One region of the Paenibacillus sp. FSL R7-277 genome, then DNA from elsewhere that is predicted to be linked to it. Evidence: riboswitches for the same ligand, from Rfam matches in the RefSeq annotation. Region 1 holds a riboswitch; each other region holds the start of a gene.
The links. Region 1 has a riboswitch for cyclic di-AMP ahead of C173_RS02770 (hypothetical protein). Riboswitches for the same ligand answer to the same signal wherever they lie in the genome.
Positions count from the first base shown of each region.

Region 1 (7,944 bases):
GGCCTCCTTTACGCTCCCTGCACTGCCGATATCGAGAGGAACCAGCTTCAGGCTATCCGGGTATTGCGCTTTCAAAGCTTCAAGTAGCGCAGGGTCCGGCAAATACTGTCCGGCAAACACCATGTATTTACTCTCCAAAAGAGAACGAACGAGGAATAATCCCAGTCCACGGTCAGCACCGGTAACACAGGCAACCCTTTTCATGAGCTCCCCCCTCCTATCTGCATAATTATGCTACGAGCCTAGGTCCATCCCTCTCACATTAGCATGGCTGCAGGCCGTTAACAACATCCTGCAAGGGAGGGCAGGCTAAGCAGAACTTTACTTTTGCTTTAATTTTGAACTATGCTACAATCATGATTAATAGTTGTTAACAACACAATTGTTGACAACAGGTTTCATTAACTCTTACCCAGGAAGGTGATCCTACGATGTCTATTCAACAAATCCACACTAAGGAAGAATTAGAGCAATATATCGGGCAGCCTGGCAAAAAACTGCTCTTCAAGCACAGCACCACCTGCCCGATCAGCGCCAAGGCCAACGAGGAGTTCCAGGCCTATACACAGCATTCAGATACTCCTGCAGCCGTGGTCCATGTGATCGAAGACCGTCCTGTCTCCAATCAGATTGCTGAGGATTTCGGGATCAAGCATGAATCCCCGCAAATTTTCCTGCTGGAGGACAGCGAAGTCCGCTGGAACACCTCACACTGGAAGATTACCCAAAAAGCGATAAAGGAAGCAGTGGAACAATGAGCGCGAACGTAATTGTCTATTCAACCTCCGGCTGTGGCGAGTGTAATCAGGTCAAGCAGCTGCTAGAGAGCAAGGGCATTCCCTTCGAGGTCCGGGATGTGATGACCAGCTCCGTCTATCAGGAGGAAGTGGAGAAGCTGGGCTTCATGGGCATTCCAGTCACCGTATCCGGGGACCGGGCGGTCAAGGGCTTCAATCTCCCTGAGCTTCAGGAGCTTATGGATGCTGCTGTTCTGTAATATACACAAAGGTGCTGTCCTCTCAACAGGAGCAGCGCCTTTTTTTTGCGATTCATCGATGGAATAATTGTATATTTATATATATCTGGACAAGGAGGATTGATCCTTTGAAGTGGCTACAGGATGAGCATGCCGCCAAATGGCGTGAAGAAGGACAGCGTTATGCGAGCGACGTTAATCAATTCGTACATAAAGGACTGACTGAAGGCTGGGACAAAGCGGGAAAAGAACCCGCAGAGGATACACGCGGGGGCCTCGCCGCCAAAATCTATAAGATGATTCGAGGAGCTAATGAGCACGGTGAGATTACTGAGCTGCGGGAGCAACTACCGGCGGCAACGTGGCCGCTCTCCGGGCACTTCCAGAAGGAGATGCAAGCAATTCGCGGTATTCATTTCATCAGTGATGATGCTCTGGTGTTCAGCACCGGCTCACCTTGGGAGAAGAATGCAGTTGTGGCTGTACATAAGGATGTTATTTCCGTATTCGACGAGTTTAGCCTGGTTGGGGCATCTCCTGACAATCATTTCTATGCACTCGCCGGAACTCAAGGCATTACCATTATGCAATCCATGAACAGCACTCTACAAGGAAAAGTTGTAGCAGATCTCACATGGCGTGAGCTGAATGGCACGATTCAAGCGCTGGACCCGGACTTTACTGTTTTGAACATAGACAGCTTGGAACAGGAGTTACCCTTGGAGCAAATCATTCCTTTTAACGGGGGCCAAGCGTTATTGCTTGTTACGAGCCAGGGAATTTTCCTGGTCCAGCAATCGCAGGAGAAGCTATGGGAGGTGAAGCTGCTGCATCCTGATCTCGAAGAATATAAAGCAGATGAGCTGGAGCATATTGACATTGACATGCCGCATGGTGCCGTCTCTCCGGATGGAAGATGGATTGCCTATGGCAGCCAGGGCAGTGATCATCTTTTATATGACACAACTTCAAGGCAGGTTCACTTATTCAATCCGGAATCCAGTTACCCGCACTATACTATATTTACGAAGGACCAGCACAGCGTGTGGTACAATGCCTGCCACTTCTATAATGGCGTTACCCTTACTGTGTCCCTTGAAGATGCGGAAGCAGGAAAGCTCTCGTACGATCAGGAATATCCGGTCGTTAACGAGGAAGCCCGGGTATATGCGGCGGCGGCACTGAAGGACGGTGTTGTCATTGGCGATGCCTATGGATACTTGAGGCTCATTGATGCAGAGGGGCGGGAGATGTGGCGTTATTATGCCGGAAGCACCATTTCTGGATTAGCTGTCAATCCGGATGAGACCATACTGGCCGTGGGGACTTATGGAGGGATGCTGCATTTCCTGGACCTTCATGCCACTGAACGCAGCGACTATGAGATTACAACAGGAACCGTTCGTGAGATGAAGCGGATTATTGCCTGGAAGAATCAGAATGAGCCGCTTTGGTGGTGAGCTGATACATGGAGTACCTTCTTCCCCACCGTCGTCTGCCAAAAATAAAAAACAGCGCTTGAGCGAGATAAATGGCAGATAATCTGCTACATATAGGTGTTTTGGCTTCCATTTGCTTAGCCATTCAGCCATTTGCTGAAAATAAGGCGAATAGCACTCTTTTCCATTTTTACAAACCCCCTCTGAAGAGAGTATGATTCGTGTTGAAAGCAAATGAATGCATTCATGAAAATGAGCATATGCATGCACGCTGAATTTCCGTCATGTGGAAAACGGGGGAACCATCCGGCCGTCAGGCCGACTTGGGGTGAATCCGAAGGAGAATGTCACGCGCAGGTCTCCGGCAGGTAGGGCGACTCTCACCGTCCGAATCCGACAGCTAACCTCGTAAGCGCCAAGAGAGAGCCCTGATCCGCCACGCTTTTGTGCCAGGCGTCTTAAGCCTGTTACCCACAACCGCAGGCAGAGGTCCTCCTCTGCCTGCGGTTTTTTGCGCGCTGGAATGAACTGCACAGTATAGATTCAGGAAGGAACGTGACCACATGCCTGACCCCTTATCGCCCAAACTAACCGCCGCTGCCGGATTTAACCACTACACCCAGCAATATAGCGGTCCCGTCTATGCGCTTAGCTGCCTGCTGCTGGAGCAAGGCGTCCGCGCCGAACAAGCTGCAACCGCCACCTTCGTGGCCCTCCATCCACTATGGCTGAAGGGCCGCCTCTCAGGGGACGCCGCTGCTGCGGCTGCCTACAGAGAGTGCATCCGCCAGTGTGCCATGCTCGCCCACGACCGCAGCCGCTGCGCTTCTGCGCCGCTGAGCTGGGACGATCACGTTGCCAGTGCCTTATGGTACGGCATCCAGCTCCCCCTGTCCGACATCAGCCAGATTCTGGAGTGCAGCGTCCCCGAGCTCAAGGCCCGGCTCAGAGGAATACGTGAACAGATGGCAGCCGCACACTCAGCCTTGCCTGCTGTGCACCGTCCTTCGGCGGGTTGAGACTGGGAATAACGCGGGATACGCGGGATATAGGAATGAGTGCGGCGGAATAAGTTGGATGTGGCGGATTTTGGGTACGGATGCGACAAAAGGAGATGGATAGCGGGCCATGCGGACTACAGATCCGCTATTTCAGCAGATGGGACCATTCCGAAGGCCATGCAGACTGAGAGGCGCTTAATTAACCCATTCCAGCTCATTTTGCGCTCCATACAGCCCTTTAAGGTCCTCTCAGTCCGTAACGGGGAGAAAATCGGTCTTTTTCACAAAATAAGGGCCGCTGAGTCCGCCTACAAAACAACATCCCCCCACAAAGTGGGGCTTTAGCATCGATGATGCCTCAGGTACTTTGCGGGGACCCCAAAACATATAAATTCTAACAAATAAAGCCGCAGCATCCGCCGCGACTTCGTCCTTGACTCTCAGCGCCAGCACCCGTACAGTACTTGGCCCATCTTACATAGCTCAATCATCCCATGCACTCATCCTGTCTCCACCAACCGTTCAGTACATAGAACTCAGCCCTTGCCCTTACCACCCTTGCCGCCCTTGGCAAACCGCCAAAAAGCCATACAGCAGCCGAGCAGGCCGGCTCCCAGCAGAAGGGTCTGTAACGCCCCCAGCCAAGTCGATTGATCCGACGGGATCAGGCTGCTGATAATAATCAGCAGGATCGAGGCCGCGACCAGCACGGGGGTTTGTCTACTTTTCTTCACAACACTTCACCACTCCTAAAGACTAATACTACTAAGGTACACCATCTCCGGCGTTTTCACCAGTTCACCACGGCTCCGGGCACACCCGGGCGGAAGAACGTATGGCGTCCTTGGCTAGTAATTCTTCACTCCATAGTAGTCAAAATCAGCGAAGGAGTCATGCTGGTGGGCATCAACGGAACCGATGAAATTGAACAAGCCTGTAAATCCGCCAATCTCCCCTGGCTCCCCGTTCACGCCTTCATCCGACAGATAGAGTACATCAATGTTTTCTACAAAAGCTTGCCAATCCCCGTTATCTCCGAAGCGGTAAAGGATACTCGCGATGCCTGAATGATAGATAATCTTGAGCTCCGCTGTATCTTCAGGGACTGGAATGTAATGGTGGACCAGCTCAATGCGTTGCCCCAGCTTGGCCTGAAGTACGTATAGAACGGTACCCTCTGATTCGGAGTGGGTCAAGTGAACGTACAGCCAATTATTCGAATCATAGTATAGCCCCAGACCGGCCGTTTCCGAGTAGTGATCGGGATGAAATTCCACCTTGGTTTGAACTTCATAATGAAGGGAAGTTGCGCGTGTGGCCATAATCGCCGGATGGATCTGCGAGAAAAAAGAATTCTCTCCATGAATGCGTAAGTAACCCGGACGTTCAACCGTATTCACCCATGCCGCTTGCTGGTCCCGGTACGGAGTCAGAAAATGAAGATCATATTTCTCCTGATTAAAATCATCAAATACGTCATGAGAGATTCCATCGGCCTCTAATTCAACACCTGTCATCCCCTCAACTTCCATTTTCGCCACATTCGATCCATCCTTCATTTCCAGCCAGCCATCCTCTGTCCAATGCATTTTTTGAATAGAGGTTTCACGGCCTAATGGATTTAAGAGCGTTCCTTCCACAGGCCGTGACATGAGATGAGCAATATACCATTCGCCTGTTTGAGTTTGCACTAATGAGCCGTGACCTGCTTTTTGCATAATTGAACTTGGATTATACATCTCAAAATGCCCGGCATCCGGATTGCCAAGTGAAAATAGATGGCGCGGCGAGGAGGTGATGATCGGCTCTCCCGACGGATGCGGTTCATAGGGACCAAAAATATTCTCCGAACGTCCCAGCTCAACACCATGAGCATAGCCAGTTCCGCCCGCAGCTAATAAAAGATAGTACATCTCTCTATATTTATAGATCTGCGGTGCTTCAGCACAGCCGCGGCTGGTGAAGCCTTGCGTCACCCGGTGCCAATGTCCAACCAGCTTACCCTCATTCAAATCAAATTCAGCGATCACAATATGTCCAGGCGCCTGATACCCTTCACGGGTCTCCCATTCAAGAATGGACACATAGTGCTTGCCATCTTCATCGTGGAAGAGCGCCGGATCGAAGCCTATGGATGTCAGATAGATGGGCTCCGACCAGGGTCCATGGATATCTTTTGCCCACATGGCATAGGAATCCGAGTTGAATTCACGGCCTGCCATGTTCAACATATGCGAATAGGCTAACCAGTACCGGTTCGCCCTAGAATCATAGGATAGATGCGGCGCCCAGATCCCGGCCGGAGTATTGGTCCCCCTCAAATTCACTTCACCTTTATTTAATACGGAGGCAGTCAGCTCCCAATTCGCTAAATCGGTTGATTTGAAAATTTGAACGCCGGGATTCCAATGAAACGTGGATGTCGCAATATAATACACATCATCCACTCTAATAATAGAGGGATCTGGTGCCATCCCAGGGATTATAGGATTATTAATCTTCGTCATTTCTCTGCTTCCCTTCGCTGTTTAGCCATATTATTTACCCTTTTCCTGTTGTCTATGTATATTATAATAACTACTAACGTACTTATGCGATGGGATGATTACGGCTAGATTTACCCAAATCAAAGGCAGGTGCTGCAAATTGGAACATATGAATAGCTATCTCACAGGTGCACAGACGCTGCTGCTGCCGCGCATTGATTGGAATATACGCTTTTTTGGCGCACATACACAGACCGTTCCTGCCGATTGGAGCATGACTACAGAATCCCACCATGCCTTTGAGATTCTAATTGTGCTGGATGGGGCTCAAGAGACTAGGATAGATCATGAACCATTCATTGTGAACAGTGATGATATTCTGCTGATTCCGCCTGGGTTCGAGCATACGAATAAATGCATTTCCGCTACATCGATGACCTATTTCTGCGCTCATTTTGATATAGACGAGCCTTCCTTACGGATGAGAATTATGAAGAACTGTGACTGGGTCTATAAGCCCTCCCATTTGTATCATAGCCAGCTGAAAAAATGCCTTCAAAAATGGATCGATATTCTGCATGAGCCTGAGTTGTCGTTCACCAAAGCAAAGCTAAAAGCACAAATGGTCTTGTTCGAGTTATTGGAGGTGCTTGTAGATAGCCAGCCGGTACAGACGGGAATACATGCTAACGAATCCATGACCACTGCGAAGTATGCCAAAGAAATTGCCGAAGCCATCAAGAGAGCTTTTAAGAAAAATTGCACACAGGGAAATTCAGATTACACCATTCACATCCAGCCCATCATTGCTTCGCTTGGGATCAGCCCCAACTATGGATTAGAGGTATTTCAAAAAATATATAAAATGTCGCCCCGCACCTATCTATCCGACTTAAAGCTACAGGAAGCCAAAATACTACTCCAGCAGCCCAGGATATCTTTAAATGAGATTTCAAGTCGTCTGGGCTACAAGAACCTCTCTCACTTCAGCAGACAATTCAAAAGATGGACGGGAATTAACCCCTCCGACTATCGTAAAAATAATTGTGTATAGCAAACACCCATCTTCCTTTATGGGGCGGATGGGTGTTTTGTTGTTATGCCAATAAGTTATCGTTATTTAATTCTCCTTAAGCTCTTTAATCTCAGCAAGGAGATGATTCAGCTTGTAACCGTTGGTATCCCTGGAGAAAGCTTTCATCTCTTCGCTCTGTCCCTGGAATGCAGATAGAACATAGTCACCATCAACTACATAATATGTCCCATAACGGGTGAAAGAGTAGCTTCCTTTTTGCTCTTCCCCTACCCCTTTTTTGATTGCAGCGACGATCTTCATTCCCGGCTTAAGTTCTGGTTCAATCCCCTTGAACTCAGAGTCATAAATCAGGTTAAAGGTCCCTTCAACCTCTTCACCAGTAACTACTTGATCTACATTAACTTGAAAAGAGGTAAACATAGGCTTGTAAGGCTCCAGACCGGAATCCTTCAATTTCTCCGCTAAATTACCCTCTGGAGTTCCAGGTTCAGTTATCAGATCCACGCTGAAATCCGGCAGTTTCTGAATGACTTCAGCAACTATGAACGTGTCCGTATGATCCAATACCTCCTCGAATGTTAAATCCCGCAAATCAACATTTACAGGAGAGCCGGTGGATAAAGGATATTCTTTACGAAGCTCCTTAATTTGCTCTGCCGACAGACTTGCTGCTGCTAATTCATCTAATTCAGAAGAAAGATTGGAACAACCCGTTAGGAATCCGAATACCGTAATTGATGCAATGGCAGCTGTTATTATCCTTTTTATATTCATCTCAATCCTCCGTTTCTAGAGGTATAAGAATCATAATAACTTCCTAAACAATAAAAAAGAAGGGGCTGTCCCCAAAGTAGATTTTCTACGGCGGAAGACCTGTCACTTCATTCTTAATGCTACAAAAAGTGAGCAGAGCAGCGATTCTCCCGTTATTGGAGGATCGCTGCTCTGCGTTTTTGGTCATTGGCGGCTTGCTCCAGCAGATTATGAGCAAGGGAAAGCCATCCGA
Region 1 covers NZ_ASPX01000006.1:57,276-65,219, reverse strand. The annotation lists gene C173_RS02790 (SDR family NAD(P)-dependent oxidoreductase) at 1-204, opposite strand, end outside; gene ytxJ (bacillithiol system redox-active protein YtxJ) at 432-758, shown strand; gene C173_RS02780 (glutaredoxin family protein) at 755-997, shown strand; gene C173_RS02775 (WD40 repeat domain-containing protein) at 1,105-2,436, shown strand; cyclic di-AMP (ydaO/yuaA leader) riboswitch at 2,675-2,844, shown strand; gene C173_RS02770 (hypothetical protein) at 2,979-3,434, shown strand; gene C173_RS02760 (hypothetical protein) at 3,953-4,150, opposite strand; gene C173_RS02755 (family 43 glycosylhydrolase) at 4,265-5,923, opposite strand; gene C173_RS02750 (AraC family transcriptional regulator) at 6,072-6,956, shown strand; gene C173_RS02745 (hypothetical protein) at 7,023-7,712, opposite strand.

Region 2 (7,944 bases), on a different contig from region 1:
CAAGAAGCATATGGAAGAGCTGAATCTGGAGCTTGCCCTCTATACCTGGTTTGCAGTAGCCGTATGTGAAATTGATCCGATTCACGAGCAAGGAGAACGGTTTACGTCTTCGGATCAGGCGTTGCTGCAGTTTTCTCTGGAATGCATAGCGGCTGAATGTTTACAGCATGAAGACTGCCGGGTCTTTAATGATGCGGACGGAGCAACCGTGCTGCTCTTTTTGGGACAACCGGAAGAATCGGCTCCAGATATCATCCAGCGGATCAATGTTCACGTTCCCCGTCTCTTCAACATTGTGAAAGAGTGTCTGAAGCTTACCGCCAGCGCCGGACTCGGGACCCCAGGCTCATGGGATCATGTTTCGCTGTCCTACCGGCAGGCACGCCGTGCGCTGCAGGAGCGGGCCATTTACGGAAATGAGGTGTTCGTTCCTTACCTGGACGTAACCAACATGGAGCAGCCGTTTCATTATGACGCCGAGTTCGAAAAACAGCTGGAGATTGCGGTTCATACGGATCACGCGACAACGGTTGCTGAGCTGATGGACTGCTATTTCAAGGACGTATACTCCCAAGCGGTCTCAACCCAAAAGGTATACGAGCATTTGCTGTATTTGAGCAGCTTATTTACACGTATGATTCAATCGCGAGGCTGGTCGATGCAGGAGGTGCTGCAGGAGGATTATTCGATGTTTCTGTCCTTTGAATCCCTGCTCTCCAAAGAGCAGATCGTGGAATGGTCCAAAAGAGTGGCCAGCCGCATTACCCAATACCGGGAACGCGAGCGAAAGCATTCCAGCCATCGGCTCGTTAAACAAATGATCGAAGCCGTGGAGGAAATGCTGGGGAAAGAAGAACTGACCTTGCACACGCTGGCCGAAAGATTATATGTCAATCCCTCTTACCTTAGCCGGCTCTTTAAGCGGGAGGAAGGGAAATCCATTTCGGAATATCTCCTGAAGCGGAGTATGGAGCATGCCAAAGAGCTCTTATACAGCGGCGTTAAGGTGTATGATGCAGCAGAAGCGGCAGGATATCGTGATGTCAGCTATTTTGCCAGAGTGTTTCGTAAATATTGGGGTGTAGCCCCAAGTGAATTAAAGAAACAAGAGCGTTCAGACTCACCGCGGTTGATGTAAGTTAAAGCTACAATGGAAGAAAACAGGTGGAGGTGGTCAGAATGACCGATATGGCACTAACCGTTAAAATACCCGAGCGCGATATTCCAATCTACACGGAAGTGGATGTTGTTGTTGCCGGAGGAGGACCGTCAGGAGTAGCGGCAGCGCTCGCAGCTGCAAGAAACGGGGCATCCGTATTGCTGATAGAGCAAAGAGGATACCTGGGCGGCATGGCGACGGTCTCTCAGGTTCCTGCATTTTGCCCGTATACCGATCAGATCAAGCCAGTAATCCGCGGGATTGGGCTGGAAATTCTGCTTGCTATGAAGAGCAGGATGGAGGAGACGTTTCAGGAAGCATGGAAGGACCGGCTGGATTGGGTGCCGATTGATGCGGAAATTTTAAAGCGCATATTGGATGAGAAGATGATGGAGGCTGGCGTTAAAGTGCTGTACCATACCTTCGTCAGTCAAGTTCTTCAACAGGACGGCATCATTGAAGCGGCGATCATTAATAACAAGACCGGAACCCAGGCGGTGAAGGGGAAGATATACATTGATGCAACCAGCGATGCGGATCTCACCTATCTTGCGGGCGGGCAGCTCGCCAAAGGTGGAGATGACGGAGAGCTGCAGCCGGGGACGATGTGCTTTGTCCTGAATAACCTGGACCGGAACAAATTTCTCTCAAGTGCTGAGACGCACGGCCACGATCTGAAACATGCGATCAACAAGGCGAAGCTTGAAGGGAGATTACGCGTCGCCAGAGATTGGGCCGGTATTTCCTGGCTGAACAATCATACGGCAGGCTTCAATTTCGGGCATGTATTCGGGATAGATGGTTCAAATACGGATGATCTGACCCGCGGAGCAATCGAAGGCCGCGCACTTGTTGAACACATTACCGGATGGCTGCGGGAAGCGATTCCCGGATTCGAGAACGCTTTCCTGACGTTGACAGGCGAACAGATCGGCATTCGGGAGACCCGCCGGATCATCGGCGATTATATCGTCACCGCCGACGATTTTCTGGCGTGCCGTTCGTTTCCGGACGACATTGCCCGAAATGCCTACTTTATTGATATTCATATGGCAAAGCCTACGAGCGGCATGACGATGGTACGTCTATCGCCGGGAGAGTCGCACGGCATTCCTTATCGCGCCTTACTTCCGGTTGGTATTCAGAACGTAATCGTAGCCGGCAGAGCGATATCAACCGATAGAGCGGCCCAAGGCTCCACCCGGGTCATGCCGAATTGCTTTGCCATGGGCGAAGCCTCCGGTACGGCCGCGGCGATTCTGGCCAAGACAGGTACGCGGGAAACGCGCAGTATCGACATCATGGACCTGCAGCGCAGACTTGTCCGCCAAGGCGCATGGTTAGGGGAGCAGATTAATGAGCGGTACTAGCAAATAAAAAGGCTGAGCCCAAAGTCATATTCTTGACTTAGGCTCAGCCTTTTCAAGCTGTTGCAAGCCTGTTATTCCGGGCAGTTATTTACAGGCGTTGCGTCTATTCGGATTCAGAACGAGGAAATCCTCTGGAAGCTCGAACAGCTTGGCCACCAGTTCGTCTATACCGGACTCCAGCTTGAACTCCATTTCCTCCCGGTACAGCGGAACCAGGAAATAAACCTGAACCTGATTGCCATCTTTCGTATGGACGGTGCTAACCTCTTCCGACAGAGCATACAGGATCACACCGGACAGCTCCGTGTTATCCGCGTAAGGCTCGTAATCCTCCGTGTTGGGGATCGTATGTCCGTATCCAAGCCACGTCTGATACATATGCGGGAATCGGGCAAGCATCTTCATCAGGCGGATCGGCCAGTAGTTCTCCTCCACTTCAAAATCCTCCTGCGTAAGCGGCCAGTCCGCCGGCAAAAACATCATCAGCTCCGCGCGTTCCAGATGCTTATACTCTTTACGGATCTCCTGAGGGAGCGTCAGCGGCAGATCGCTCATCCCATTGGTGTACAGCACCCGGTAGGGCTCATCAGGTGTAGCCTCCATAATATTTACATCAATATGTACGATGTCTGAAATCAGTTCGTGGAACACGCCAGTTTCCCGGTTTGGAAAGACCCGATTGAAATGTTCGTTTAAATCTTCCATGTACAAAATATTGGCGGGAGGCGTAACCTGCTGCTCATCCGAAGCGTCATAACCATAAATGGTGGTACCATCTTCCGATTTGCCCATTTCCTTGCCGCCAAACAGTTTTTTGAAAAAGTTCATGTCTTTGCGCTCCTCTGTGTGGGTGTATATTAAAGTGCGAAATGAAGTATTTGAAACCTCACTTGGAAGTATAACAAAAGACATAGCCCCGGAGCGATGGGTCTATCGATTCGAATTTCAAAAGGAGCAGATATGAACTATATCATTTTTGATCTGGAAGCCACCTGTTGGGAAAATGACCGCAAGCGGGGCGTAGGCATGGAGAGAGCCTTGACTATGCTTGAATTGCCGCTTGAAGGTACTCACCATAGAGGTATCGATGATGCCAAGAACTTCGCGAAAATATTCGTTAAGATTTTTGACCAATTGAAGGTTTGATAATTTAAATTGATCATGTCTATAGCAGTGAATAATAGGATACTGATTCTGCAAATAAAATGGTTGGATTCAGATGACTCTTCACCGTATTAATTGAATGGATTCTTTGCTTTGTCCTTTGATGGCGATACCGCTCCGATCCGGCTCCTACCTTCATTCGGATTTGGTCATTTTGAATGAACATACTATCGAGTGCAGTCTTGATCATGTTAAGTTGATTGGGGGCCCATTCTTGTCCGTGCATCCGGACGTATTCTGTGGCTTCTTCTGCAGTACAATGACATATCTCTTTCAGAAAAGAGCCCCATTTGATTAAATCCACCGCATTGTCACCCGCACAAAGAATGCAATTCCCATAGCTGATCTGTCCTCCGAAGGTTAACTTCAACACCCCATACCAGTATCCGTAAGGCTCTGAAATATGCATGAAGGAAGGGCGGCAGCTAAATGCGAACAACTCGATTCGTGACAGTCTGGCGTTAATCATGAATAATGCCTCCTAGGTTGTCTATAGATTTCATATAACGCTGCAGATTATGGGTCTGCTCAGCTGTGGCTACATAGGCTGACAGTTCAGTTTCATTCTCACATACAGCAGCATGCTCAAGCCAAACGGAATATTTGGTTTTCTGTACGATGGATAAGTGTAATGGAAAGGTTTTGCGGGATCGCAGCAAAAAAGCATGGTTAATGCAGGCTCTCTCCAGTGCTTACGAGGTTAGCTGACGGATTCGGACGGTGAGAGTCGTCCTACCAGTGAAGAGTTCAATCTTCTTTGGATTCACCCCATTTCGGCTGGCCACAGCCATTTGGTTCCCCCGCTTCCCGCCTGACGGGAATTCAGCATTTGTTAAAAGGAATCTTACGCTGAGCATCACTGTTTGTAAAATGCCGAAAGTTCTCTAGGAGACTAAATAAGACTCTATAGGATATAAAAATGAAGAAAATCCCTTGTAATCTCGCATTCATCCCCGATTTTCTGAAGTTATCGCGTATTTATTAACTTTTTAATGCAACCTAAATGGGGCTAAATGAATCTTAATGCTTCTTTAATCATGATTATATAAAAGAGAATCGGAGAGATTGAGACTGGTTGCGTAGAAACTAGGAAGTTTATTGTCTGCCTTTACAGGTGAACATGGGGGAGAGCCCGATTAATTATTTGCTTGTATGGAGTGCCGCCATTATGAATCCAATATTGGAATGGATTGAGAATAAATGTTCTGGTATAATCAACTGAGAACATCAGTTCTGTTATCAAATGCCATTTGCCGTAAGTTGCATGGCAAGAAACATCGGATTGGGATAAGATCCTCAAGAGTGCAAAATGGACGCCTACATAAAGCTTTATGGGAGCAAATGCTAGGGGCGTTGTGCTTACCGATACTTGGACATACTAACACTTTGAACTTGTAGGTTTACCTTTTATTCCGAGAAAAAATGAGTTTATATATAACATTGACCTTATTTTAAAATCAAAGGAGAATGCGACTCATGGATAAGAAAACCATTTACTTTTTGTGTACAGGAAACTCCTGCCGGAGTCAGATGGCCGAAGGCTGGGCTAAGAAATATTTGAGCAATGAATGGAATGTGTATAGTGCAGGCATTGAGGCTCATGGGTTGAATCCGAAAGCCGTTCAGGCGATGAGTGAAGTAGGTATAGATATCTCAGGTCAAACATCAGATATTATTGATCTGCAGCTGCTGAACAGCTCTGATCTCGTCATTACTTTATGTGGAGATGCAGCAGATAAGTGTCCCATTACCCCGCCTCAGGTGAAACGTGAGCATTGGGGATTCGACGATCCGGCAAAAGCGCAAGGAACAGATGAAGAGAAGTGGGCAGTCTTCCAGCAGGTTCGTGATCAAGTGGGAGAGCGCATCAAACAATTTGCTGAAACGGGTGAATAGTCGCGATGGTGGAATAACTGCTGCTGATGAGATAGGAGAGAACTATAATGGTAAATTATCATGAACTGATTGAAGGTAAAGTATAATAGATCTTTTTTGCTAAAACCCCAAATTAAACCCGACCTTTATTACTAGGTCGGTTTTTTGGGTGCGCCTGGCATGGATGATAACTTGGCGGTGAAACGAGCTTGCCACATAAAGCGAAGCTCAATACTGCCCGAATCCCAGCATGTATATGTGGTGGTCTAACAAAGGACTGTGTGTTTTCCAATATCCGTACCGGGCTGGAAGAACTGCTTCAGTGGATGAAGGAGCTTCAGCAGGAACACGCCAAGAGTGACCTCCTCTTTGGCACCCATGCTTGCCGCATGCGGGTGGTCACTTGATCGGTCAGTTCCAGAATAATGTTACATTAATTAAATCCAAACCCCCGAGTTAGCTGTCTATATAACAGGAGGTGAACGACAATGATCGATGCACAGCAACAAATCAATGCCGCACAAAACGGAGATCACGATGCCTTCGTTTCTCTTATAAAGGATCGAACGGATAAGCTGCACCGAGTGGCTCGCCATTATGTACGGGAGTCCAAAGATGCGGAGGATATCGTTCAGGATGCCCTGGTTAAGGCTTATGAGTCACTGCATATGCTGCAGCAAGCCGAAGCGTTTGAGAGCTGGCTTACCAGAATTGTGGTGAACCGGGCGCTCAATCATTTGAAGAAATCCAAGCGTGTTCACCTGAGCGAAGACCCGCAGACGCAAGAGCCATTGGTCGTTAATGATATCGATCAAACCCTGGATCTGGAGCGTGCATTGGCCAGTCTGAATCCGAAGCTGCGTCAGCTCCTGTTCTTAAAATATAAGAAGGACCTGACCCAGCAGCAAATCGCCCATCTCCTGGACATGCCATTAGGTACTGTAAAAACACAATTACGGAAGGGGCTGGAGCATTTGCGCAACGAAATGGCTCAAGATTTTCCCGAACGAGACCTGGATACATTACGCCTGCAGTTAAGACAACAGGCAGAGCACCAGTTTGCCGTTTCACCGGATTATGATTTGATCGTCAATGACTATCAAGAGAACACCATGAGGGGAACAGGGAAGGGAGAAGCGGGATTCTTATGGGTTAAAACGGGGACTGATGACGCCGTTTCTGCTACAATCTCCAGGGACGGCAACTTGCTAGACTATGCCATTTCCTGGGCCTCATTGGACAACGGGACACGGCTATCTGAGGAGGAGCTCAAACAGCAGGCAGAGCAATTCCTGGAAGATCATTATCCCGGCGCACTGCGTAATTTTCCGTATTGTGAGATGGAGTGGATGGAAGGGATGTTTGGGTACACACGACAGCAGAAGGCGATGGGGCTGCCGCTTCCTGAGACGGGATGCCTGATTATGGTTCACCCCAGCGGTCGCGTGGTCGGATTTAGGTACTACGGAACCGTTCCAGGGCCAGCACTCCCAACCATGATCACACCAGAAGAGGAACAGTTGGCGTGGATGAAGGCGAATTTTTTGCTACATGTGGAATATTGCGTATTGGACAAAGCCGTGTACACGGATGGTGACGATCAGGTCCATCTTGTTTACGCCCCCCGAAGTAGAGGACTAATCTATACTGCATCATCACAGGAGGAAGTTCCGACAGCCTATAGGGCAGAAGCTGTCCCTTCTGACCCAAGAACTCTGGACGAGTGGCCAGGTGAGTTCCCGCCCGCACGAAGCCTAGAAGAGTGGATTGGCGTAGACAAGGAACAATTTCAGTTAGTACAAGACGACAATATTGGCTCGAACACCAAGTTGATGGTGTGGAAGCAACAGAATGAAGAGCGTCCAGCCAAGAATGACCGGTCTTGGAAGGCCTATTGGGCTGATCAGATGGAGGGAGCGGTTAAGGCGCGAGTAGACAGCCAAACCGGACAACTGATTGACTTTGTTTCGCATGTTAAACCAGATCAACTAGCTCCATTAACCTGGGATCGAGACGCATGTATAGAAGTAGCTATGGACTATGTCCGAGGACTAGCAGCCGAAATGTTGCCGTATCTCAAGCTTCTAACTGAAGAGACCGACGACGAAGATCGTTTGGAAATCATTCGCTTTTGTGTATATGTTGAAGACGTATCTGTCAGGGATGAATGCTATCAACTAGCTGTTGACCGCTCTAATGGGAGGGTCAAAAGTTTGATGTCCCCCTCCATAAGGCCAGAACAGTTAAAGAAGCTGGAGACCGTGCCTTCATTTGATTCCCAGTCAGCCATCCTCCGATGGACGGCACAGGCCAAGCTGCGTCTGCAATGGGAACGGATGCACAATGCTAGGGCGAAAGAGGCCCCGTACGAACTAG
Region 2 covers NZ_ASPX01000055.1:63,604-71,547, reverse strand. The annotation lists gene C173_RS17250 (response regulator) at 1-1,138, shown strand, start outside; gene C173_RS17245 (FAD-dependent oxidoreductase) at 1,180-2,529, shown strand; gene C173_RS17240 (suppressor of fused domain protein) at 2,614-3,357, opposite strand; partial or broken gene C173_RS17235 (3'-5' exonuclease) at 3,541-3,675, shown strand; gene C173_RS17230 (hypothetical protein) at 3,695-4,162, opposite strand; cyclic di-AMP (ydaO/yuaA leader) riboswitch at 4,368-4,531, opposite strand; gene arsC (arsenate reductase (thioredoxin)) at 5,170-5,589, shown strand; gene C173_RS17220 (sigma-70 family RNA polymerase sigma factor) at 6,057-7,944, shown strand, end outside.
Region 2: it holds a riboswitch for cyclic di-AMP, as region 1 does, so the genes downstream of both, C173_RS17230 (hypothetical protein) here and C173_RS02770 (hypothetical protein) in region 1, are expected to answer to the same signal.

Region 3 (7,944 bases), on a different contig from region 1:
TGTCTATCCGGCCAGCAGCATGGGCGCACATGTGTCTGATGTTCCGAACCATCAGGTAGACCGCATCACCACCCTAGCTACACGCGGGGATGTGGCGATGAGCGGCAACTTCGGTTATGAGCTGGACCTCACAAAGTTCACCGAAGCGGAGAAGGACCTGGCTACCCGGCAGATTGCCCAGTACAAGGAGATCCGCACACTGGTGCAGCAAGGGGATATGTACCGTCTGCTGAGTCCGTTCGAGGGTAGTGGCGACACCGCCTGGATGTTCGTCAGCGAGGACAAGACCGAAGCCTTCGTCGCTTATTTCCGCGTGCTGGCCATACCGAATCCTCCGATCTCGCGCCTTACGCTCAAAGGACTCAATCCCGAGCTGGATTATGTCATTGAGACGGGGGCAAAAGGCAGCAACGGGCATGTCCACGGCGGCGCAGAAGCCTCTGCACCTGCAGATGGCGTCAGCTCCGCTCCATTCCAGCCCGCCTTTGACGGCACACCGCTGGGCGGTGACCGCCTGATGCGTATCGGTCTTGTGGTCTCCGACCTGCGCGGGGATTACGCCAGCTGCACCTACCGCCTGAGAGCGGTGCAGCGCTGATCTACAGCTTCAGACATACCACAGGCGTCAGCCTCCTTTTGGAGATTGACGCCTGTTTTTTTGTGGAGAGATGCAGTCAGGAAGGGGCTTGCTGCCGTTTCATTAACTACTTACTTCCTCCCCTACTCCTCTTCTACTCCTGTCCATGCTCCTTGTCCCGGCCAAGTAACCCGCTGAGCGCCTCAGTCACGTTCATGCCGGTAAGTGTCTGGGTCAGCTCTGGAACCTGGGCCATGATTTTGGCGATATCACCCGTAATCTTGTTCACGCCTGAGGAAGCCCCGTCCTGGGAGATGACGGTGATCTTATCTACCTTGGCCAGCGGGGAGGCGATTTTCTCAGCCAGCTCGGGCAGGATTTTCAGGAATTCCACGGTCAGGGCGGCTTGAGTGAACTGTTTGTACGCCTCAGCCTTCTTCTGCAGCGCTCCCGCTTCCGCCGCTCCGGCGAGCTGGACGATCTCCGCATTCGCCTTCCCTTTTGCCAATTCCGCCTCCGCTGTTGCCAGTCCGCGCTTGGTCGTCGTAGCGGCTTCGGCTTCCGCCTCCAGAATCTGCCGCTGCTTGGCGGCTTCCGCTCTCATGATCGTTGCTTGATTCTCTGCCTGGGCCGGCTTGATCACTGTCGCCTCCAGCTCCCGCTGTCTCAGCTCGACCTCGATCTCCCGGACTGTGCGGTTGGCTTCGGCCTCCATTTGAGTGATTTTGACCTGTTCGGTAACCAGCGACTGCTTGATCTTATTCTGCTGCAATTCGTACGCCAGATCCGCCTGTGCCTTCTTCACCTCGGTCTCCAGCTTGAAGTCCGCCTGCTTAATGTTCAGCTCCTTCTCGAACAGCGATTCCTTCGCACGGGCAGCGGTTCCTGCTTCAATCGTCGCCTGATGCGCATTGGCTTTGGCAATGGAGGATTCCTTCTCCGCCTCGGCCTGCTTGATCTGAATATCGCGTTCGGCTTCAGCCTTGGCGATGCTGGCATCACGGCGAATCCGCTCAATCTCAGGCACCCCCATATTGTCGATGTACCCTTTGTCGTCGGTAATTTTCTTGATGGTGAAGCTGACGACCTCCAGCCCCATCTTGTCGAGATCCTCTGAGCAGGTCTCCCGCATCTTGCTGTTGATTTCGTCTGGGGTCTTGAGTATAGATTCTACACTGAGCTGCCCGATCAAGCCGCGCAGATGGCCTTCCACCGAATGCAGAATAATCGTCTCGCGGTCTTCCTCCGGCCGGTCAATGAACTGCTCGCTGGCTGTGAGAATAGCGGTTGGATCGCTTTTGATCTTAATCTGGGCGACCGCCTCCAGGTTCAGCTTGATGCCCTGGCGGGAAAACATGGCCTGCGCCGGGATCACATCGAAGCTCATCAGCATCATGGAGATGGTTTTATTGTTCTGGAAGCCGGGGATGACGAATGTCCCTCCGCCCTGAACCACTCTTTTGCCGCCGAGACCGTATACGATCATGGCCTGATTGGGCGGAACCTTTTTATACGCGGTCACAATACTGGTTAACGCCAGCAGAATCACAACAACAATAGCTCCGGTTACATATAAAATTAACATTTGCTCCGACACTCCCCGTTAGTTTTGTTCCATTTCCCTCTCGAACAAAGTGACCGCTGCGATCCCCTTATCCGTCTTCACAATAATCACCCGATCGCCCCGCAATAGCGACTGACCGGATTCGGCCCGCACGCCGATGGAGCGCATGGTCCCGTGCAGCACATACTTCATCTCTCCCACGGCCCCATCCGCTGCGGCGATGCTGATATAGCCGAGCTGGCCTGCCGGATCATAATCGAGTTCACTCATACTGCTGTCATACCGGGTCATCACCCGGGCCAGTACCGTGTAGAGCAGGATGCCCGGCAGCAGGGCGATCAAGGTACAGACCAGTACCACGGTGAGCAGCTGCATCCCGCTGTACTTGACAAGCATATACCCCGTGCCGCCCCAGACGGTGACAAACACCATCAGCGGAAGAATCGGGAGAAAGCCCGGCCCCCCAGCATCCCCTCCCCCTACATGCAGGTGGCCTACCAGACCGTGCCCATGAATGCTGCCGCTTAGGATAAGCACGAGGCCAACCCAGAAGCAGACGATAAATACAGTAGCGATGGGAACCCCTCCTTTCAATGTAATATGGCTATAAGAAAACTGACTGTAGTGGCGATGCGGAAACTGACTAATGTGGTACATAAAAAGACTATTGCGGCATATAAATGACTAATCAGTGTTGTTATAAGATTAAATTGTGCTTCCACCTGTCACTATTGCCCCTAATTTCCACTTTAGGCTGCTTGGTTGTGTATGGCAGAGGCGCAATTGGATTCAAGGGCACTTGTGCTCTTCATTTCTGCATCCAGCCCATTTTCAGGGCATTCAGTGGGATTAATCCCCTTCCCTACACAGCAAAAAGACCACAGCAGCAGCAGGGCTCTCCGTGGTCGGTTACTCGATCATGGCGCTCATCCTCTCTCTTCGAGGCTTACGGGGTTAGCTGACGGATTCGGGCAGCGAGATTGCCCTACCTCACCAGAGCCATAGTAGCACACTGGCAAGGATTCACCCCGGGTACTCAGCAGCCTATCCTTAAGCCACCTGCACCAGTTGGTTCCCCCGTTCCCGTTACGGAATTCAGCCATTTCAAGAACAGTGTCATTTCATTCGGTTGTTGATTGAATCTTACGCCTGCAGCCATTTAATGTAAAACCTCACGGATGACAAAAGAAGTCAATAATGCTGTCCCTTCGTGAATGAAGGCGCATTCTTCAGCTCTACTCTTATCCGCCCGGGGATTTGCTCGCGCTATCGTCTGTTTACACCCATGTTACTCTTCCTCTCACGTACTGCTCATTTGCTCACCTAATCCCCTCCCACTCTCATACTCACTTATTCCCCTACTCTTACTCCCACACTAACTCTCACTTACCTACTCACTCATCTACTCACTCATCTACTCACTTACTCACTTACTCTCCTTCACTTACTCCCACTCTAGCTCTCACTCCTCATTTACTCACTTACTTCCCACTCCCTTCCCCACGCCCTCCTAACTTAATCTCCTCCCCCCACCTTTCTTTCTCAGTCCATTACTCCAAATTTAAAATATTCACATTTCCGTCACTCGATGCTCATTGTGCAATCTTTCCCTTTGAGCAATAATAGAACCTATAGATTCTATAGAGCTTATAGATTTCAGGGAAAGGAGGAACATTTACTTTTGAATTCCAAACTGAATCTGCGGGACAAAAAAAAAGAAGCCACCGCCTATGCCTTAGCCGTAGCGGCCTTCGAGCTTGCGCTTGAGCATGGCATGGATGGCTTCATTGTGGATGATGTTGTTCAGAAGGCTGGATATTCCCGGCGGACTTTTGCGAATTACTTCTCCTGTAAGGAGGAGGCAGTCGCCGCCTATTTCATTGGCATTATTGCTGTCCAAGAGAAAGAGAATAACCCGCTGGCTGCTCTGCCGTCGGATGCTACACCGCTCGATGCCCTGTACAATCTGCTGAAGCTGCAATTCACCTCGGAGTTCCTGCATAAGCTGCGGCAGTTCGTCTCCCTGGCTAATCAATATCCGTCCCTGGAGCCTTACATTCTCAATGTCTTCCGGCATTTGCAGATCACCGCCCAGGAGACACTGGAGCAGTTCACCCGTGGACGGTATGCCGATGGATATACCCACCTGCTGGTAGGTGCCGTCTATGGGGCCTTCGTGCCTATCCTGGACGGACGGCTGAACGTCATGCTGCCGGGTGAGCAGCAGAGCGGGGACTCCGGGGCTATGCCGTTTGAACAATACCTGAATTCCATGTTTGCTTATTTACGCAACGGCTTCTAAATTCACAGATAAAGAGGAGAAACCACTACATGTCTACTTTTCTATACCGCTTAGGTAAATCGGCTTATGCTAAGCCCTGGGCCTTCATTGCAGTCTGGATCATTGTACTCGGAGTTGTAGGCACCCTGATTGGAGTCAACGGCATTCAATCCAGCTCCGAGATGAAAATTGAAGGCACAGAGTCGCAAAAGGTGCTGGATAAGCTGACAAAAGAGCTGCCCGCTGCGGCCGGAGGCCAGGCTAGTATCGCCTTCACTGTACCGGACGGGGAGCGTCTTGATACGCCTGAGCGTACAGCGCTGCTTCTAAAAGCTATTAATGATGTATACAACATGGAATATGTCATCAACCCTGCCGAACTGGCAGCACAAGCAGCGGCCGCCGCTGCCGGTCAAGCTGCCGCTGATCCTTCCGCCGCTGCCGGTCAAGCTGCCGCTGATCCTTCCGCTGCCACTGGTCAAGCCGCTGCCGATCCTTCTGCCGCTGCTGGTCAAGCCGCTGCTGCTCAGGCAGCACCGTTCGGTCCGCTGATTGTTGACGGCGCTCCGGTTCCCGGCGTGATGCTGTCGGCTAACGGCAGCATTGCCCTGTTCCAGTTCCAGTTCACGGTTCAGCAGACATCTCTGCCATCGGAGGTGCCGGACAACATCATCGATACCGTGACCAAAGTTGAACAGTCCGGTTCAGGCATTACCGCGATTCCAAGCGACTCGCTCAAAAGCATGCCGGCCATCGGCTCCACGGAAGCGATCGGCGTAGCCGTTGCTGCCATCGTATTGTTCATGACGCTGGGCTCAGTCGTTGCCGCCGGGCTGCCGCTGCTGACCGCACTTCTCGGAGTAGGCATTAGCGTCGGAGGTGCGTTTGCCCTCGGCAGCCTGATCCAGATGAACGATATTACACCGGTTCTTGCCGTGATGATTGGTCTCGCCGTGGGGATCGACTACTCGCTGTTCATTGTGAACCGCCAGCGCCGTCTGATCCTGGATGAGAAATTAAGCGCAGCCGAAGCAGCCAGCCGTGCACTGGGCACCGCAGGCAGCGCGGTATTCTTCGCCGGTCTGACCGTTATTATCGCCTTATGCGGCATGCTCGTCATCGGCATCGGCTTCTTGTCTACTATGGCCCTAGTTGCTGCGGCCAGCGTTCTGATCAATGTCCTGTTGGCCTTGTCCCTGCTGCCTGCGCTGCTCGGCCTGGTCGGTGAACGGATCGTAACCGCCAAAGCCCGGACCAAGCACAGCACCGCTGCCAAAAAAGCGCAGCACAGCTTCTCGCACCGCTGGGCAAATGCCACGGTGAAATACCGCTGGGCCATCATTGTGCTGGTGGTGCTGGTGCTTGGCACAGCCGCCATTCCAGTGACCAAGATGGAGCTGGGTATTCCATCCGGCGCCTCGGCGAACCTGGATACTCCGGCCCGTCAGAGCTATGATGTCATCTCCAAAGGGTTCGGTGAAGGCTTCAACGGCCCGCTGCTGCTGGTTGCTGAGACAAAGAATCCGTCTGAGAAGATCTCCATGCCGATCCTGGGCAAGCTGGTTCAGGAGCTGCAAATGCACGATAATGTGACCCTGGTCTCTCCGCTCGGTGTCAGTCCCACCGGCGATATCGCCATTATCAGCCTGATTCCGAAGACAGGGCCCACAGATACCGCAACCAGAGACCTGGTACAGGAGCTGCGTGATCCAGCGTCCAGCCTGACCACCGGCAACAATATTAATCTTGGCGTGACCGGCTTCACCGCCATCAATATTGATATGTCCTCGAAGCTGTCCGATGCCTTCCCTATATACATCGGGATCATCGTTATCCTGTCGCTGATCATTCTGCTCTTGGTATTCCGGTCCATTATCGTACCTATCAAAGCAACCGTCGGCTTCGTGTTAAGTATTATTGCCACCTTCGGCGTAACCACCGCCGTCTATCAATGGGGCTGGCTGCATTCGCTGTTCGGCTTCGATACCGGCGGACCGCTGCTAAGCTTCATGCCGATCCTGGTCACCGGTATTCTGTACGGACTCGCCATGGATTATCAAGTCTTCCTGGTCAGCTCCATGCGTGAAGCTTATGTCCACGGCCGCCATGGCAAGGACAGTGTTATTCACGGCTATGATCTGGCCAGCCGGGTCGTACTGGCCGCAGGTGTGATCATGGTGTCCGTCTTCGCCGGCTTCATCTTCGCCCCTGATGCGATGATTAAGCAGATCGGCTTCGCGCTGGCCTTCGGCATCCTGATCGATGCCTTCATCATCCGGATGACGCTTGTTCCGGCCGTCATGGCCGTCTTCGGCGACAAAGCCTGGTGGCTGCCGAAATGGCTGGACCGCCTGCTGCCGAATCTCGATGTCGAAGGCGATAAGCTGATCGCCAAGCTGAATGCCGAGAGCGGACACAAGCACTAAACTCGCCACACACAAAGCGGAGACCTGGCTTCGATGAATAGTCAGGTACTTTGCGGGACTCCAAGACATGTACATCTCCCCGGAATAACGGACGGCACTCCCGCCGTTCTCCATGTACAAATAGAGCCTGCGGCATCGTCCGCAGGCTCTATTTTGATATAATGGCTATAATTGAATTCAAATACTAAGGAGGAGTACCCATGAACATTATAGAACTGGATCTTGCTCAGAACCAGCAGGAAATCTCCCGCTTACTGGAGGAACACAGCCGCCGCATGGACAGCAGCATTCCGCCCTATCAGCGCGAGGTGATCTCCCTGGCGGCCTATGAGAACGGCGTCTTCATCGGCGGCGTTACCGGGGATATGGTCTGGAATATTCTGAATGTGCACTTGCTGGCTGTGGATCCCGGGTACAGGGGGCATGGACTCGGCAAGGCCCTGCTGGAAGAGCTGGAGCACAGAGCCAGGCAACGCGGCTGTAAGGTAAGCGAGTTGACCACGATGAGCTGGCAGGCGCCGTTTTTTTATCAGAAGCAGGGGTATGAGATCTTCGGCGAGATCAAAGATTGTCCGCATGAAGGGCAGAGCAAATATTATCTCCAGAAAAACCTGAAGCCCGGTTCCCCCTCCTAACGAGGTCCCGGCGCTTCGCGCCATCCCGTTCAAGCCACACTGAAAATCACGTGCTTCCCGCCCGCCAGCGCCTTCCCGTAGAAGTCCAGCAGGCCTGCAAATTCAACCTTCAAAGCTGCCCTCAGCTCCTCCGCTACACCATCCGTCTTCAATTGATCGAAGTCCACCTGCTGCATCGCCGCAATAATGTCCTCCAATTCATCCTGCTCGGTGCACGCGAAGAACCCGTCCTCCTCTTCCACCTCAAACACATGAACCACGACAACAGCTTCACTTAACGGATCGCCTTCGATAGGTTCACTGGCCGAGACTCCAGTTAGCGCGAGATGCAGCTCCTCCCACAGCTTGTCGATATCGTAATATTCACTTCCGCCTTCAATCAGCTTCTCCAGCGTATTCATCAGCTCTGAACCGTCCATCTCCATCATGCGCTCCAGTGTATCCTCATCCACCATGACATA
Region 3 covers NZ_ASPX01000115.1:94,287-102,230, reverse strand. The annotation lists gene C173_RS28455 (alpha-galactosidase) at 1-598, shown strand, start outside; gene C173_RS28450 (flotillin family protein) at 732-2,162, opposite strand; gene C173_RS28445 (hypothetical protein) at 2,181-2,735, opposite strand; cyclic di-AMP (ydaO/yuaA leader) riboswitch at 3,070-3,252, opposite strand; gene C173_RS28440 (TetR/AcrR family transcriptional regulator) at 3,823-4,443, shown strand; gene C173_RS28435 (MMPL family transporter) at 4,473-6,848, shown strand; gene C173_RS28430 (GNAT family N-acetyltransferase) at 7,049-7,483, shown strand; gene C173_RS28425 (DUF1877 family protein) at 7,513-7,944, opposite strand, start outside.
Region 3: it holds a riboswitch for cyclic di-AMP, as region 1 does, so the genes downstream of both, C173_RS28445 (hypothetical protein) here and C173_RS02770 (hypothetical protein) in region 1, are expected to answer to the same signal.

Region 4 (7,944 bases), on a different contig from region 1:
CGTCTTATGAAAGCGATCGAAGATCATCCCTATGCCAACCAGAAGGAGCTTGCCGAGGTTCTCGGCATCAGCCAAGCCAGAGTCAGCCAACTCAAGCGCAAGCTGAACACTCCCGGCAGAACAGATCCGCAGTAACCGTTATCCATTCATCCCTGCTTAGACATCAGATAAGGCTTGGCCCCGTTGGGGCCAAGCCTTAATTTTTGGGCGAAGCATATAACCTGATCTTCTATTCCGATAGCGCAGCTTTCAGCTCCTCAGGCGAAGCGGCCCACCACTCTTCATTATGGGCCATCAGCAGGGATTTCAGCGCTGCCCGCTCAGCACTTCCAAGTCCATCCAGAATAAGCTTGCGCTTCAAGGCCGCATCCAGCTTATTTACATGATCCGCAAGAATCTTCCAGCCGCGCCGCGCTTCGGTGTCAATCCACATCTCACAGGCGGTAATTCCGCCGTAGAACTGTCCCTCCGGGGTACGGTCAACGGCGACCCATACGACCCAAACCTGTCTTCCCGCCGGAACATCCTCACGGTTCATAGAGAATTTAATTCCCTTCTCCACTTTGCTCTTGGCATGCATGGCACCTATATCAATAACGGCGATGCCCTGATCAATAATGACAGGCGATACATTGTTCAGATCAATCGAGCCTGCACCGAAGCCTTTATGCTTGGCTCTGGCGTTCACAATATTCAAGGCAATTTGTTTTTTGCCCTCCGGTTGTACGTTATCCACATGTGCACATCCTTTCCATTCACTAATTATTTAATTTTAGCTAATAATGCGGCGATTGCAAACATATACATCCCGTAGATGCTTGTCACGGGAGGAATCATAGTATGAAGCCACATTCATTAAGGTATACCCTCATCTTCGCAGTCCTGGCTGTCCTCACCTTGCTTGGAGGCGGAATATGGTTTCTGTCAGGGCATAGCCCTGCCGTATGGACTGCCTCTGTTCCAAAAGAGGCCAAGTCCCCCGCCATTATCCCCCGGCAGCAGCCCGTGCAGTCCGATCTTTCAGATACGATCTACACATCGGAGACAGAGGCTTTAAGCCAGCGCGTGGTTGAATATCACATGGATGTGGAGCTCCTGCCTGATAAGGAGACCCTGGTCGCCTCCGAGACGCTGACCTGGACCCATCCGGGCGCAAAGCCGGTCCAGGAGCTCTACTTTCATCTGTATCCCAATGCATTCTCATCCGCCGGCACCACCTTCATGAAGGAGTCCGGGGGCACGCTTCGCGGTGACACCATGCCTGCTGGGGGTTACGGGAGCATTACCCTGACAGATTTGCGGACCTCCGAGGGCATTTCGCTGATGCAGCGCACCCAATATGTGCAGCCGGACGACGGCAATGTCAATGACAGAACACTGCTCAAGGTCCATCTGCCGCAGCCGGTGAACGGCGGCGAGAGCGTTACGGTAAGGCTTAAATTCGAGGTCAAGCTGCCGAAAATTTTCGCCCGGATGGGAACCGCTGGCGACTTCGTGATGGCCGGCCAGTGGTTTCCGAAGCTTAGCGTCTATGAGCCTGCCGGCAGAAGAGGACTCAAGGAAGAGGGCTGGAACCTGCATCAATACCACGGCAACTCCGAGTTCTACAGTGATTTTGGAATTTACAATGTATCGATTTCTGTCCCGCCCGAGTATAAGGTCGCCGCAACCGGGTTTCCGGTGAGAGACGCCAAGGTGGTGAAGGGGCGCAAGATCTATCAGTTCTATGCAGATGACGTCCACGACTTCGCCTGGGCGGCATCGCCTGATTTCGTGGTTGCCGAGAAGGCCTTCTCCGCGCCGCAGGTGCCCGGGGTGAAGATTAAGCTCTATCTGGACCCGCTGCATAAGCATCTCCAGGAGCGTTACTTTCAGGCGGCTGAGGCTGCACTGATGGCATTCAGCAAGTGGTACGGCCCTTATCCCTACTCTACCTTATCGATTGTCGTCCCGCCGGAGTCCGGCAACGGGGCCGGAGGAATGGAGTATCCGACCCTGATTACCGCCTTCGGCGCCACGGACACTTCACCGGGCACCTCCCTGGAGCGCACGATCATCCATGAGATCGGGCACCAATATTTCTACGGTCTGGTGGCCAGCAATGAATTCGAAGAAGCCTGGCTGGATGAGAGCTTCACCTCTTATGCCGAAGACCGGCTGATGGAACAGGAATACGGTGTGGTCTCAAGCCTCCCGCTGCAGTCCAGCCTGGTCTCCTCTTCACAGCCGCTTAAGCTGGAGACCTGGAAATACACCGGTGATGACGCCTACACGCGCAATGTATACATCCGGGGCAAGCTGGTGCTGAAGGATATCGAACGCATCGCCGGGACCAAGAATATGGACGCCATCCTCGCCGCCTATGCCCGCAAATACCGCTTCCAGCATCCGACCACCGCCGACTTCCAGAAGGTTGTGGAGAAAGTGACCAAGCAATCCTGGCAGACGTATTTTGAGCGGTATGTCTATAGCGGGGGGGCACCCGACTTCGCAGTTGACGATATCAGGCTCACCGTCAGACGGGACAACAGTGACGGCGGGGGGAGCCGCTATAGCGCTGTGGTTGATGTAAGCAATAAGGGCAGCCTGTACCCCGATGTTCCCGTGAAATTCACCTTCGCAGACGGGTACACGGTGCAGCAATACTGGAATGGCGAGGGTAAGGCTACTTCCTTTGAGTTAGCGTATAAAGCGCCGCTGGTCTCCGCAGAGATCGATCCGGGGCATTCCATTCTGCTGGAGAGCAGGCATCTTAATAATTTCAGAATGGCGGAGCTTGAGCCGCGTACACTCTCCCGCTGGACGCTTAGTGCATCAACTCTGCTTGAAACCCTGCTCGGAACTCTTGTCTGGTGAGGTGAAGGAATGGTGAAAAGTTCAATTGCCCGCGGTTGGATCAGCATGAAAGAGCAATTCTATATATTGATTCTGCTATTTATCTACCGGCTGTTCTGGGGATATTTCCTGTACAAATTCATTAAAAGCGCGGTTGTCCCCGTCCTGCTCCGCTACCCGGATGCGAATGCCGGCGGCAGCGGAATAGGCAGGCTGCTGTATTATATCGAGGGGCAGACCGCGCTGCGCACCGACCCCGCCGTCCAGCACTGGCTGTGGATGCTGCTTGCGCTGACAGTGCTAAGGCTGCTGGTGACTCCCTTTATCCGTGCAGGGCTGCTGCACGAGCTTCACCAGGAGCGCGACGGAGCGCGGGGACTGTTCTTTTTTCCCGGAATGAGAAAATATGGGCTGCCGGTGCTGGTGTTCAGCCTCATCGAATGGGCGCTAACCCTCCTGCCGCTCTATTGGCTGCTTCCGCGTATGTACCGTCATCTGCTCAGCGGCGTTCTCGATGTCCAGCTTCTGCTGAAGCTGGTGCCTTATGTGCTGGGCTGGCTGCTCTATCTCTTCCTTGTCCGCAAGCTTCTGCTCTATATGCAATTCGGCTATACCGCCGGTACCGGCATGTTCTCCTCACTGCTGATCTGCCTGAAGATGCTGATGCCTTCGATCGGTATATCCATCGTTCTGGGGGCGGGAAGCCTGGCCGTAATTCTGCTCTGCAGCGCCTCTGCTCTGTTCTATCCCGGATTGCCGGCCCTTATGCTCCGCCAGGCAGCTCCGCTGCCCTCCACGCTGTTCGATATGTGGGGAATCGCTGCCCAGTACCACCTTTGGTCCAGTAAATCATTTCCACAATAATAAGCTGCTGAAGCGGCATACTAAAGAGAGTCACAGCCCCTTATCAGGGAGCAGGACTCTTTTTTGCTTGAACAGAGGACAAAAGCATTTGCAAAAGGGGAAATCCTCTGATACAATGATGGCTGTACCAGTAGTAACAAAGTTGTAATCTTTCAAGCAAAATATTCCGTAACTCTTGCAATTTAAGCAATACCGATAAGTCACTGTTCTGGTGCATAAAACGCCGAATTCCCTGCACCGGGAAGTGGGGGAACCATATTTTGGGTGAATTGATCTCGCTTTAGAGGGGTCATAGGGGAACCTTCTACCGAATCCTTAAGCTAACCTCGCAGGCCCTGGAAGGAGTACATCTTTTGATTAGTCAGAATTTCAAGAAAAAATGCACCGCAGCAGCGCTGGGTCTTGTGATGGTATTCACACTCGGAGCGGGCAGTGCCTTCGCAGATTCCAAAATGGATACTGTGATTTCAAAAACCATTGGAACGTCGTATAAAACCGGGGGTACAACCACCAGCGGCTTCGACTGTTCCGGATTTACCAAGTATGTGTTCAAGAATGTCGGGCTTACCTTGCCCCGTACCTCCAAAGCACAGTTCAAAGTTGGAACAAGTGTATCCAAGAGCAATCTGCGTTCCGGTGATCTCGTGTTCTTCAATACCCTGGGTAACGGAGTGTCCCATGTCGGTATTTATGTTGGAAACGGGAAGTTCGCACAGTCCTCAAGTTCACGTGGTGTAACCATCAGTTCGATGAGCCAGTCCTACTGGGCCAACCGCTACGTTGGCGCCAAACGAGTAATGAGCACAACAGCCTACCAAGCTGTCGCTTACGATTGACCCCTTGAAGCATACCCCGAATATTTCAGCCTCTAACAACTAAATGTAACTTATACGAGCCCGGGATGATTATTGCCGTAATCATTTCCGGGTTTTTCCTTTTCCTTATTCTACCTTTTACACCGAATTCGCAGCCTTGAAACAGCATTTTTTTGCAAAAACAAAGAAATAATCATATAAATTAACCCCTGCGCATAGATATGAGTCTTTGGAAAGGGCTATAACTCTAAAAAACAGCAAAAAAGATGCATTAATATGTTATAAGTGATTGCCAAGTGCCGAAGTCTTTGTTACAATTATCGCAGTGAGTTTTTAGTAACATTTTTGTAATTATTGAATCGCTTTTAACAAAGGTTTTGTCATGTATTGAATGAACCGCTAATCCTAATCAACAGTCGTGCCGAGTTCCCTAATGAATTAGGGAAACGGGGGAACCACTTTGGGTGAATTGACCTCCTATTCTAAGAGGGGTCATAGGGGACCTTCAACCGAACCCTTAAGCTAACCTCGTAGGCATTGGAAGGGGTATTTACTTTTGAAGAAGAAGCTAGCAGCCGCAGTACTAAGCTTGTCCATTATCTTCACCATCGGAGCAGGAAGCGCTTTCGCGGATTCCAAAATGGATAAAGTGATCGACAAAGCCATCGGAACCAAATACGTGTCCGGCGGTACATCAACTAACGGGTTTGATTGCTCCGGATTTACAATGTATGTTTTTGATAAGATCGGCATTAACCTGCCCCATCAATCCGGCTCCCAGTATCAGATGGGCACTGCCGTGTCCCGTGACGAGATGAGACCAGGCGACCTTGTATTCTTCAATACAAGCGGTAAGGGCATATCCCATGTAGGTATTTATGTTGGTGACGGCGAATTCGCCCATGCCTCTTCCTCACGTGGTGTAACCATCAGTTCGCTGAGTGACAGCTATTACGTCAACCGCTACGTTGGCGCCAAGCGAATCATGAGTACAGATGCCTACAAGACTGTAGCTTCGGATTCCCAAGACAACGATGATGTACAATAATCCTTTGTAACCTAACGCTCTTTTCCGAGATTTTTGCCGAAATCTTGGAGAAGGGCTTTTTTTGTCTATAAAATTACTTACCCCTCTCTATATTTGTAAAACACTGATTCTGCGCTTTCGGAAAATATATTTTGGCGTTTGTCAAGTTCCTGCATTTCCGCAAGGAAATTGCGTCGAAACTCGCTGTTTTTGTATATAATTATATTGAATTTATTTCCCCTGGAAGGAGGCCTCGCCTAATGATTAGCTCCCCGCTAACCTTTTACGTGGTGCCTATGGAGCCGCAGCATGCCGCTGAGATCTGTGAGTGGAGCTACAAGCCGCCGTATAATATTTACGGCTGGATGTCCTGGGAGCAGATGCAGGCGCTGGGCGTGGAGTTCGGAGACCCGCAGCTGCGAAGTAGGCAATATGTATCGGTTGTGAATGGAGAGGGGGATCTGTGCGGCTTCGCCCAGCTCTTTCCGATGGAGGGGGTAGTCCGGCTTGGTGTCGGAATGCGGCCCGAGCTGTGCGGCCATGGAATGGGGCATCTGTTCATGAAGGCTATTGTGCAGGCAGCACGGTCGCGTTACCCGGAATGTGAGATCGACCTGGAGGTGCTGACCTGGAACCAGCGCGCCATCCGCGCCTACCAGAAATGCGGGTTCACCATAACGGATACCTATGAACGCCGCACTCCGACCGGTAATAAGCCTTTTTATTGCATGGTCTATGAGGAATAGCACCGGAGACAAGAGAGTTTTGCAAAAAATGGATCATTTGTGTTCATTTTTTTGACACACATACTATGATAACGCTTCACCATCCGCTATAATGGAGACAGCAGCTTACATGGAGGGACGGATGCAGATGCAGAAATGGATCATGAGCGGTTTGTTTTTTGCCGCCTGTGCCTTTGCAGTAATCTTAATGTTTACCCTACCCGGTAAATCCGAGGTGGCGGAGCAGAACAAGCCGACCATGCCGGAGGTTGTGCTGGACGCTGCGGGCGCAGAAGCCACAGTGAAGGCCAATTGTATCTCCTGCCACGGAGACCAGCTTCAGGGCGGGGCGGGACCCAGCCTGCAGCAGGAAGGCGCTTCGCATGACGCAGCTCAGATCTTCAGCATAGTCACCAAGGGCCGCGGACAGATGCCTCCCTTCAAAGACAGGCTGGCCCCTGAAGAGATTGCGAATGTAGCCCTATGGCTGGCCGAGAAGAAATAATCCGCAACCTGTACTCACACCATGCTCCTCATTTTAAATGTATAATGCCCGTGACGAGGATAACGAACGATCCTTGCACGGGCATTTCTATTAATTAGATATTCCTGTTGTCTCCATAGGGGCCTTGTCCTCTAGCGGGTCTTCTCGAATGCCTCATTAAATTCATGCGCCTGGCGGAGATCAAGCTTCTCCACATCTGCAGCCAGCCGCAGAACAACCGTCTTGTAATCAATGGTGATATGCGGGTGATGGTCAAAGGCCTCCGAAATTGTCGCTACCTCATCCACAAAGGCAATTCCCTTCATATATTCACTGAACATATATTTGCGCACCAGCCTATCCCTCTCCAGCTTCCAGCCCTCAAGCTTGCCGATCTGCTCCTGCAGTTGTTCCTCAGTTAATTGCAATTCGTTTCCTCCCTTGCTAAGTTAACGGTTCCTTCAGCCTGCTCTTCTCCTTCAAATAAAACATCCCTCAGCTTCTGAAAGTCCAAGGGATGTGCCAGGCCAAAGATTTTTGATTAAATGTATTCTGACATCCCGGCAATTAGTACTCCACTTCCAATTTTAACATGGCCGGATGCCCGGGACAAACCCGCTGCCGCATTTTTCCCCTGCTTTATACAAGAACGACCGAAGCCAGATCCTCATCGCCCAGCAGAATATTAATGCGGTGTGTTTCTTTATCGTACATCACAACTCCGCTGCCCACCTGAATGACCGGCTCGTTGCCCAGCGCGTAGAACAGGTCTTCCGCAAGCGCCTCCCAGACCTCCTGCCTCGATTCCTCCGGCAGATTCGTCCACTCTTCAGGCTCCATTTCAAAAAAAATGTACCCGTCTGCAATCCGTCCAACGGCTCCTGTCAGTTCAACCAGAATTTCACCGTAATCCCTGCCATGCTTAACTCCCACATCAATCACTCCGTTTTCTTCGCTGATGAATAATAACCTACCTTATCTATTATAGCCGAAAAAATCACTTCACAAAAAAGGGAATGATGTCGATAAAGAAGAATATACGTGATTTGGTTACGAACAGAGTGTTCTCCCGCGGTTCAAGGACGAATTACGCGGTTAGTCGATCACTTCTTAATTCTCATGGACGAGGTGCATAAATGGAAATCTCAACAATTCTAGGCCTGGTGTTTGGTCTGATCGCAGTAATCTGGGGGA
Region 4 covers NZ_ASPX01000024.1:14,666-22,609, reverse strand. The annotation lists gene C173_RS09860 (AbrB/MazE/SpoVT family DNA-binding domain-containing protein) at 1-135, shown strand, start outside; gene C173_RS09855 (YwhD family protein) at 230-736, opposite strand; gene C173_RS09850 (M1 family aminopeptidase) at 841-2,856, shown strand; gene C173_RS09845 (hypothetical protein) at 2,866-3,699, shown strand; cyclic di-AMP (ydaO/yuaA leader) riboswitch at 3,911-4,049, shown strand; gene C173_RS09840 (C40 family peptidase) at 4,107-4,535, shown strand; cyclic di-AMP (ydaO/yuaA leader) riboswitch at 4,924-5,066, shown strand; gene C173_RS09835 (C40 family peptidase) at 5,071-5,562, shown strand; gene C173_RS09830 (GNAT family N-acetyltransferase) at 5,802-6,287, shown strand; gene C173_RS09825 (c-type cytochrome) at 6,415-6,771, shown strand; gene C173_RS09820 (4a-hydroxytetrahydrobiopterin dehydratase) at 6,903-7,178, opposite strand; gene C173_RS09815 (hypothetical protein) at 7,390-7,683, opposite strand; gene motA (flagellar motor stator protein MotA) at 7,887-7,944, shown strand, end outside.
Region 4: it holds a riboswitch for cyclic di-AMP, as region 1 does, so the genes downstream of both, C173_RS09835 (C40 family peptidase) here and C173_RS02770 (hypothetical protein) in region 1, are expected to answer to the same signal.